DNA from 2 places in the Neobacillus sedimentimangrovi genome. Region 2 is predicted to be linked to the other one. Evidence: a T-box and tRNA genes for the amino acid it is inferred to sense, from the RefSeq annotation. Region 2 holds a T-box; the other holds one or more tRNA genes.
The links. The T-box of region 2 lies ahead of thrS (threonine--tRNA ligase). A T-box ahead of a tRNA ligase gene usually reads a tRNA of that ligase, here a tRNA-Thr.

Region 1 (4,438 bases), on a different contig from region 2:
TTGTATTACTTACTTGAATAAGGCCTTCGTAATTACTAGGAATAATAAAATATTCATATCCTTTATCTTGATCATAGTAGTCGCTTTTTTCAAAAAAAGATAAGTATAAATTTTGATAATCGTTTTTAGCAGCCTCTGAAAATAACTCTTTTTGTCTAATCTTTTCCAAATCAACATTTTTTAGTTTGATGGTATTGTTTTTACCTTCCGATATTATAATATTATATTTACCTTGTTTTACTAAGAAATCATTTTTCCAGTTAATATAAACACCGTTATTTTTTTCTTCTACATGTAGTGCTGCTGAATGGAGTGGGAGAGAATAATAGATTATTCCTACTCCTACGCATAAAATTAAGGCCAATATACTTAATGTATAGAACAAAGCCTTTTTTGTTTTAACACTGAAAAATAGGAACACGATGAATAAAATGATGGAAACAATTCCTATGATAAATACATAATCTCTATTCATAATACCTCCAAAAAGAGTGAACTTTAATGATGGTGATTGTGTTTGGCTGATTCTTTTTCTAATTCTTTTACGGCTTCTGTTCCCACTGGTAAAACGACCGTCTCCTGTATATGCTCTTTTTCATTTACTAAACAATGAATAGTCACATTCCAAATTCCTTCTTCCAATTTGCCTTTAAATTGATGTGTTCCATTTGTATTTTCTATATTTTTGGTGAAATGGATATCTTTTTCTAACAAATCAAATTGTAAACTTACTTGTGAGTTTTGAATGACCTTGTTTTGATTATTAATCTAATGAAAAAAACTGAGCCCAAAAAAGTCGATTTTAAGTACTTTTTGGGTCAGTCATTTTTGGGGTTACATATTACTCATTGCTAATAAAATTAATGTAAAGATACCTACACTAAGAAACGCACCGGCAAAAGACATGATACGTGCTATGCACTTAAATAATTCACTTTTAAGAATAACTAACATGATCATTGAAACCAAGAATATTATTAAACCTAATAGTACTCCACTTGATACAGGAACTGTTAATAAAGAAAAGTAAAGATACCCAATTATTATAGCGACAAATAATCCAATGAATAAATTTTTCATGTAAACATCTCCACATGAACAAAATTTATTTTTTATTTCCAATATTTTCTTGTGTTGTTAATTGTAACATTTCAAATTTCACAATGAAATATTTTTTTCAATTTGAGACGTATGCCTTATTTCGATTGTTAACAGGTTTGCTGCTTTAGTTCTTTTAGTTGAATTAGAGTAGTGACCCTGATACTAGACCTTGGTGGGTTGGAGGTGACTGTAATAAACTTGAATAATTACTGAAATAGACATGAAACAGAAATGGAATTTTATGAAAAATTGTGCTATAATACCTATGTTCGTTCATACTTGCTGGTGTAGCACAGCTGGTAGTGCACTTCACTCGTAATGAAGGGGTCGCAGGTTCGAATCCTGTCACCAGCATTAAAACAGAGGCAACATTCCCTTAAACCTGAAGGGGTTGTTGCCTATTTTAATGATTGTAGTCAACCTACTGATAAGATTTAAAGGCAGCTGTTGATGATCAGTATGTAAGTAAGGAAAGTAATACTTTTGTCCTATCAAATGTCGGGGGGATGTCTCGGCTTTATTTCTTCTGTTGGCTTACAGTGAACATCCACCTTATTCCTTTTTATTGGGAATTTTTCTATAGGGGTTTTCTTTGGAAAGTATGTTAATATTAAGTTGAGTTAGTTTGTTCTTTTAGTTTGATTTTAACCATCTTTAAGGGGGGGTCTGAATGAATCAAAGTGGGGTGCCTTCCGTGCAGAACAGTGGAAAAGTAGCGATATCTCATACTAGTAGTCGAGCTAGTATGATATTTGATATAAAAGCACTATTGAAGGGAAAAGTGTTAGTGGCGAATGTCCTACCGGTTTTTGCTGGGTTTTGGCTAGCCCTCTATTTTACGGGTTCATCCTTTTCTGACAACTGGGGCATTTTCTGGCTGACGATGATCGGGAGCACCATGATTATAGCAGGGGCTCTTGTGATCAATAACTGGTATGATGTGGATATTGATACTGTTATGGATCGAACTAAGCATCGGCCGACAGTAACAGGGAATTTTTCCTTAAAAGCGGTGCTGTGGACAGGGATTATCCTTACAGTGCTAGGGTTTATTTTAATGTTCTTTACAAGATTCGAAGCTGTCATTTATTCATTTATCGGATGGTTAACCTATGTTGTTCTCTATACAATGTGGTCTAAACGACGATATACACTTAACACGGTCATTGGCAGTATTTCAGGTGCCGTTACGCCAATGATTGGTTGGACAGCGATCGATTCCGGTTTTCATATCGTTCCGATTATCATGTTTCTCATTTTATTTATTTTTCAAATGCCACATACGTTTGCCGTAGCCATGAAGAAATGTGAAGAATATCGAGCAGCTAAAGTTGCCATGCTTCCAGTGGTACATGGTTTTGATATGACTAAACGTCAAATGGTTGTTTATATCGCTTGCCTGCTACCATTGCCATTTTATCTTGGTTCTCTCGGAACTACTTTTGTTGTCATTGCAACCATCATGAACATAGGCTGGCTGGTAGTGAGCATCTACGGACTCTTTACGAAAAATGATTTAAAATGGGCACATGTCATGTTCCTTTATTCTGTGAACTATATCACTTTATTATTTTTACTGATGATCGTTGTAACATTACCAGTATTTCAGTAATAAATGGTTTCAGTTTTTATAAGTCGGATCAACAACGATAAAAGCAGTGGATTTCTCAACCGAAATCACACTGCTTTTTGTTTATAATCGAACAAAGACCAAATTTGGGACCATTTTGCATAATTTAGTACTGCCCCTAATCTATTAACGTTTTAAGCCTGCAGCATAGAAAGGACCATTAGCAGTCATGGTGTATAAAATATGAGCCATCTCTTGAGGAGATTCATTTTTATCACTATTCAACCATTGTTGTATAACGCCTAAATGTGCAGACGAAATATAGGAAATGAGGTATTCGATAGGAACTAAGAGATTTTCTTGCTGAATGAATTTGTTGTTTTCAAATAATGTTTTCCACATGAATTCTTTCATCTTTGTATGGAACGATAAATCTCCTTTTGGTCCTAATATAGCTTTCATAAATTTTCTATTTCGGTCTATATGTTCAAAAATGGAGATAGCAAGGGTAACAGGAATCGTTGCCGAAGGATTCGTTTTCTTTTCATTCATGGTTTTCGAAAAGTTTTCTATGATCATATCAGCTAACTCTTGTAAAAACTCATCCTCACATTTGTTAACTAAATCATACTTGTCCTGGTAATAAACATAAAAAGTTCCTCGGTTAATTTTCGCTTTCGTAGTAATCTCTTTTACAGTAAGGGCATCTAAACCTTTTTCTTCAATTAATTCCACCAATGCATTTCTAATCGCTTCTTTTGTACGTATGACACGTATATCCATATTTCCATTACGCATTATTGTTCCCCCAAACATTATTCAACACATTTGAAGATGGTGTTGGTTATCCGACACAATCAGCATTTTTGATTATTGTAATGATATATTACGGTTTATTATAATGAATAAAAAGTATAAAAACAACACGTTGTCCGTTTTTGAGGGAGAGTAGATTCATATATAAATTATTATGAGTTGTTATTACTCTAAATTAGAGGGGGAAGAATCCGGTGGATATTAAAATTTCAAATGTTAGCAAAAGCTTTGAAAAAAAGGAAGTTATTAAAGATATCACATTTACGATTCCTTCCGGAGAAATATGCTGTTTGCTTGGACCTTCCGGTTCGGGTAAAACAACATTGATTCGTCTAATGATAGGAGCTATTGCAGCAGATACAGGAAACATTCAACTTAACAATATTCAAATGCCTAATTTGAAAATATTAAAAAAGATCGGATATATGCCACAGAATGATGCTTTGTATGATGATTTATCGGCAGAATCCAATTTGCGGTTTTTTGGAGGACTTTATCATTTAGGTAAAAGTAAATTAGATCAGCGCATTGAAGAAGTTCTTGAATTAGTAGATTTAACAGAGCATAGAAAGAAATTGGTAAGGAATTTTTCTGGTGGGATGAAAAAACGACTTTCTTTAGCCGCTTCCATTTTACATCAACCAGATGTTTTATTTTTGGATGAACCGACAGTAGGCATCGACCCAGTGTTGCGTCGTACCATTTGGGATCAGTTTCAGGAAATTAAAAAATCTGGAACGACGATTATTGTTTCCACACATGTTATGGATGAAGTAACAGAGTGTGATAAAGCGGCTCTCATTTATAATGGTTCTTTGATTGAATACGATAGTGTTGAAAAATTACTAAAAAAAACCAATACAGGTCGAGTGGAAGAACTATTCTTAATGGCTTCGAGTAGAGGCGGTGGTGTAAATTGATCCATTTAGCCAAGCGTGTAATCCTTCAAAC
Region 2 (4,438 bases):
CGCTGTCCAAGAAAAGTGATGGAGGATGAAAAGCGGAAAAATGAAAAATTAATTAAAAGTCTTTATGTGCCAAAGGATATTTTAACAGCAAGTTTTGAGAAATTTGAACATGATGAGGATCGAATAGATGCGGTAAAAAAGGCTGCTTCCTTTTTATTAAATTATGAGCAGGGAAAACCGGTAAAGGGGCTTTATTTTTACGGAAAATTTGGAGTGGGTAAATCTTATCTGTTAGGTGCGATAGCTAATAAACTGGCTAAAAAACAAATTTCTTCGATGATTGTATATGTTCCAGAATTGTTCAGGGAAATGAAAAGCTCGATTGCTGATGCAACTTTGAACGAAAAGATTGATGCATTGAAAAAAGAGCCGATCTTAATGCTCGATGATATTGGTGCAGAAGCTGTTTCCAGTTGGACAAGAGATGAAATTCTTGGTCCGATTTTACAATTCCGTATGCTTGAAAACCTTCCAACTTTCTTCACCTCTAATTTTGACTATCAAGGGCTTGAACACCATTTAACCTATAGCCAGCGTGGTGAAGAAGAAAAAATGAAAGCCCGTAGGATTATGGAGAGAATCAAGGCATTGAGCGAACCTGTTATGGTCGGAGGGCCAAATCGTCGATATTAAATTAGAATACTTTTTTGTGAGGACTGTCAGGGGAAAACCGGCAGTCTTTTTTTATAGCTTTCTATCCGCAAACTTCTATTTTGGCCAAGTCCCCCATATACATGAAAACAGAGAGTTGGTTTTTAGGGGGGATTTGGTTGGCAGAAATCATCTTCCAAACTAAGATGGATGCAATAAAGTTTTATAACCACTTGCTCAAGTCTTTAAATGACCATTTTGATAATGAAAATATTCTTCTTATTGAAGATCGCCATATAGTTAAAATAATGGAAGGTGTAGCATCAGAACAATTTTTTACTAATGTAAAAAATGCCTTCTGTGAATTTATTACAAAAATTAAACGAGATGATTGGTTTCGTGACATATTAACGAAACAATTTTATTATGAGGATCCTGAAGAACAACAGCAAATTATTGAGATTATCTACTCCATCCAAGAAGGTCAAAGAGAAGATCTTTCTGTTTTTTTTAAACACACAAAAGAAGGACCGAATATCCGGGCAGCAATTGACCATGTATTTCAGGAAAATGTCTCTTTTTCATTTGATTCCTTCGTCAAGTTCCGGCTCCGTTCCTATTTGAAGCATCTTACAAACTATGTGGAAATCTCCATTGATGAATATAAAATGGAACAAGAATATCAAATGTTTGTCCAAATGCTTAGGGACTTCTTAGTGGGGCGTGAACCAAAATTTCAAGTCATTCATCTGTTATTTGATGAGGAGATTACGTTCTATAATGACCAGTTAGAAGAAATCAAAAGAAGTGAATTAACAAAATTGATTGACCGAAAATTACTTGTCAATCATCCTGTTTATGTCGACTCCATCACAATTGCTCCACTTTTGTCAATTGCACCAACGACGATTTTTCTCTATACAAAGGATGCAGAAGCTCCACTCATTCGAACGATTAACAATATTTTTGAAGAAAGAGTCATTATTAAGCCTTACGAATTATTTTGGAAAAATTCAGCTTATTCTTCAGAAAACCACGCATAAAAACAAAAAATTGTTGAAATAATTAGTATTATGAGGTTGCAAATTCAAAAATAACTGATTATAATAACGTACATAGTTGAATTTCATAGTAAAAGTAATGATAAGGACAAGAGTATTTTTTTACGGTTTATAGAGAGGGAGGTCATGGCTGGAAGCCTTCTAACACGAAAAAAATACTTACCACCTTTAAACTTCAACAGTGAACGCTTCATTTAGAAGCCTGTAATTGTTGACGGATGCAGCCGTTACCTGAACTAGAGTCATTTTTGAAGCATTAGGTTTTCAAAAATGAAAAATTGGGTGGAACCACGTGTTAATTATAACTCGTCCCTTTATTTGAGGGACGGGTTTTTTTATTGATTAGCTGCCTATGAACAGTGCATACGTTTATAGGAGCAAGGGTCCTTGCTCATACGACAGTAAGGACCGAAGCTCCAAATGCGCTATTGCTTTGCAAAGTCTCACCAGACAGTCCGCAAAGTGCTTTTCCTAATTTTAAACACAGACTATTTTTCAAAGGAGGAGTTAAATATGTCAGAGGTTGTAAAAATTACATTTCCTGATGGAGCTGTAAAGGAGTTTCCACAAGGAACGACTTCCGAGGATATCGCGGCATCGATTAGCCCAGGCCTTAAGAAAAAGGCGATAGCCGGTAAGCTTAATGGTCAATTAATTGACCTTCGTCGTCCAATCCATGAAGACGGTTCTATAGAAATTGTCACTCAAGATTCACCAGAGGCTTTAGAGGTGCTTCGTCATAGTACAGCTCACTTAATGGCACAAGCAGTAAAGCGCCTATATCCAGGTGTAAAGCTTGGCGTCGGGCCGGTGATTGAAGGTGGATTCTATTACGATATGGATCTTGAAGTGTCTTTAACACCGGATGATTTACCAAAAATCGAAAAAGAAATGGCGAAAATTGTAAATGAAAATCTAGAGATTGTACGTAAAGAAGTTAGCCGTGCTGAAGCGGTACAACTTTATAAAGAAATTGGCGATGAGTATAAGTTAGAGCTAATTGAAGCGATTCCGGATGAGGAAACAGTAACGATTTACGAGCAAGGAGAGTTTTTTGACCTTTGCCGTGGCATTCACGTACCTTCCACTGGAAAAATTAAAGAATTTAAACTATTAAGTATTGCTGGTGCTTACTGGCGAGGAGATAGCAATAACAAAATGCTTCAACGTATTTACGGTACAGCATTCTTTAAAAAAGAAGACCTAAAAGAGCATCTCCGTTTATTGGAAGAAGCGAAAGAACGTGATCATCGTAAACTTGGGAAAGAACTCAGTCTGTTTACTACATCCCAAAAAGTCGGACAAGGACTGCCGCTTTGGCTGCCAAAAGGGGCTACCATCCGTCGCATCATAGAACGCTATATTGTAGATAAAGAGGTCAGCTTGGGCTATGACCATGTGTATACACCAATCATGGCAAATGTGGAACTTTATAAAACCTCCGGTCACTGGGATCATTACCATGAAGATATGTTCCCGGTAATGGAAATGGATAATGAACAACTTGTTCTTCGTCCAATGAACTGTCCGCATCATATGATGGTCTACAAGAATTCCATGCACAGCTATCGTGAACTACCTATACGTATTGCGGAGCTTGGTACAATGCACCGTTATGAAATGTCTGGCGCGTTATCAGGTCTTCAGCGTGTACGGGGAATGACATTGAATGATGCGCACATTTTCGTTCGTCCGGATCAAATTAAAGAAGAATTCCAGCGTGTCGTTTCATTAATTCTCGAAGTATATAAAGACTTTAACATTACAGATTATTCGTTCCGTTTGTCCTACAGAGATCCACAAGATAAGGAAAAATACTATGATGATGATGCTATGTGGGAAAAAGCACAGGGCATGTTGAAGCAAGCGATGGATGAGCTAGGACTTGACTATTATGAAGCCGAAGGGGAAGCAGCCTTCTATGGTCCAAAGCTGGACGTACAAGTGAAAACAGCATTAGGAAAAGACGAGACACTTTCAACTGTCCAATTGGATTTCTTGCTTCCTGAACGCTTTGATTTAACTTATGTTGGTGAAGACGGAAAACCACATCGTCCGGTTGTTATCCACCGTGGCGTTGTGTCCACAATGGAACGCTTTGTCGCTTACCTAATTGAAGAATATAAAGGAGCATTCCCAACTTGGTTGGCTCCGGTACAGGTTCAAGTCATCCCTGTATCGCCGGAAGTGCATTATGATTATGCAAGAAGTGTTCAAGAACAGCTTAAAGCTGCTGGGTTCCGGGTGGAATTAGATGGCCGAGATGAAAAAATTGGCTATAAAATCCGTGAAGCCCAATTGCAAAAAATTCCGTATATGCTCGTTGTCGGTGATAAAGAAGTAGCAGAAGACGCTGTTAATGTCCGTAAATACGGGGAACAGAAATCTGAAACACAAGCCTTTAGCGAGTTTTTACAATCACTTAAAGCAGAAGTTCAAAAATAAGGGGAGAGTGTTCTCCCTTTTTGTTTTGAAAAAATATGTTGAATAATTTTTCGTTTCCTGTTAAAATAAATTTCGTTGTTGTCAAAAAAGGTTCATTTGACAATGTATCTTTGCTTATGATATAGTTACTAAGGTATATAATTGAATACAAGTTTTTGGGAAAAGAAGAAGCACCCGCTTCTCACCTGATTTGACGCAGTATGCAGTTGGCAGGTTTTTTGTGAACTTATTGTTTCTTATAACTATGTTCGTAAAGTGTGGGTGTTTTTCATCCGCACTTTTTTATTTGCCCCGGACTGTAAGTTGTTAAGATCAGGCCTTGAGGGGGACGCTTTGCAGAA

Region 1: it encodes a tRNA-Thr, which carries the amino acid that the T-box ahead of thrS (threonine--tRNA ligase) is inferred to sense. The anticodon was not compared.

The regions. Positions count from the first base shown of each region.
Region 1 is NZ_JAAFZF010000017.1:1,274-5,711, reverse strand. Features, by position in the region: gene GZA11_RS07850 (hypothetical protein) at 1-475, opposite strand, end outside; gene GZA11_RS16470 (hypothetical protein) at 499-714, opposite strand; gene GZA11_RS07845 (hypothetical protein) at 835-1,080, opposite strand; tRNA gene GZA11_RS07840 (tRNA-Thr) at 1,383-1,455, shown strand; gene cyoE (heme o synthase) at 1,772-2,713, shown strand; gene GZA11_RS07830 (TetR/AcrR family transcriptional regulator) at 2,858-3,469, opposite strand; gene GZA11_RS07825 (ABC transporter ATP-binding protein) at 3,682-4,407, shown strand; gene GZA11_RS07820 (ABC transporter permease) at 4,404-4,438, shown strand, end outside.
Region 2 is NZ_JAAFZF010000053.1:9,155-13,592, reverse strand. Features, by position in the region: gene dnaI (primosomal protein DnaI) at 1-633, shown strand, start outside; gene ytxC (sporulation protein YtxC) at 771-1,634, shown strand; T-box leader at 1,723-1,969, shown strand; gene thrS (threonine--tRNA ligase) at 2,166-4,097, shown strand; ribosomal protein L20 leader region at 4,254-4,387, shown strand.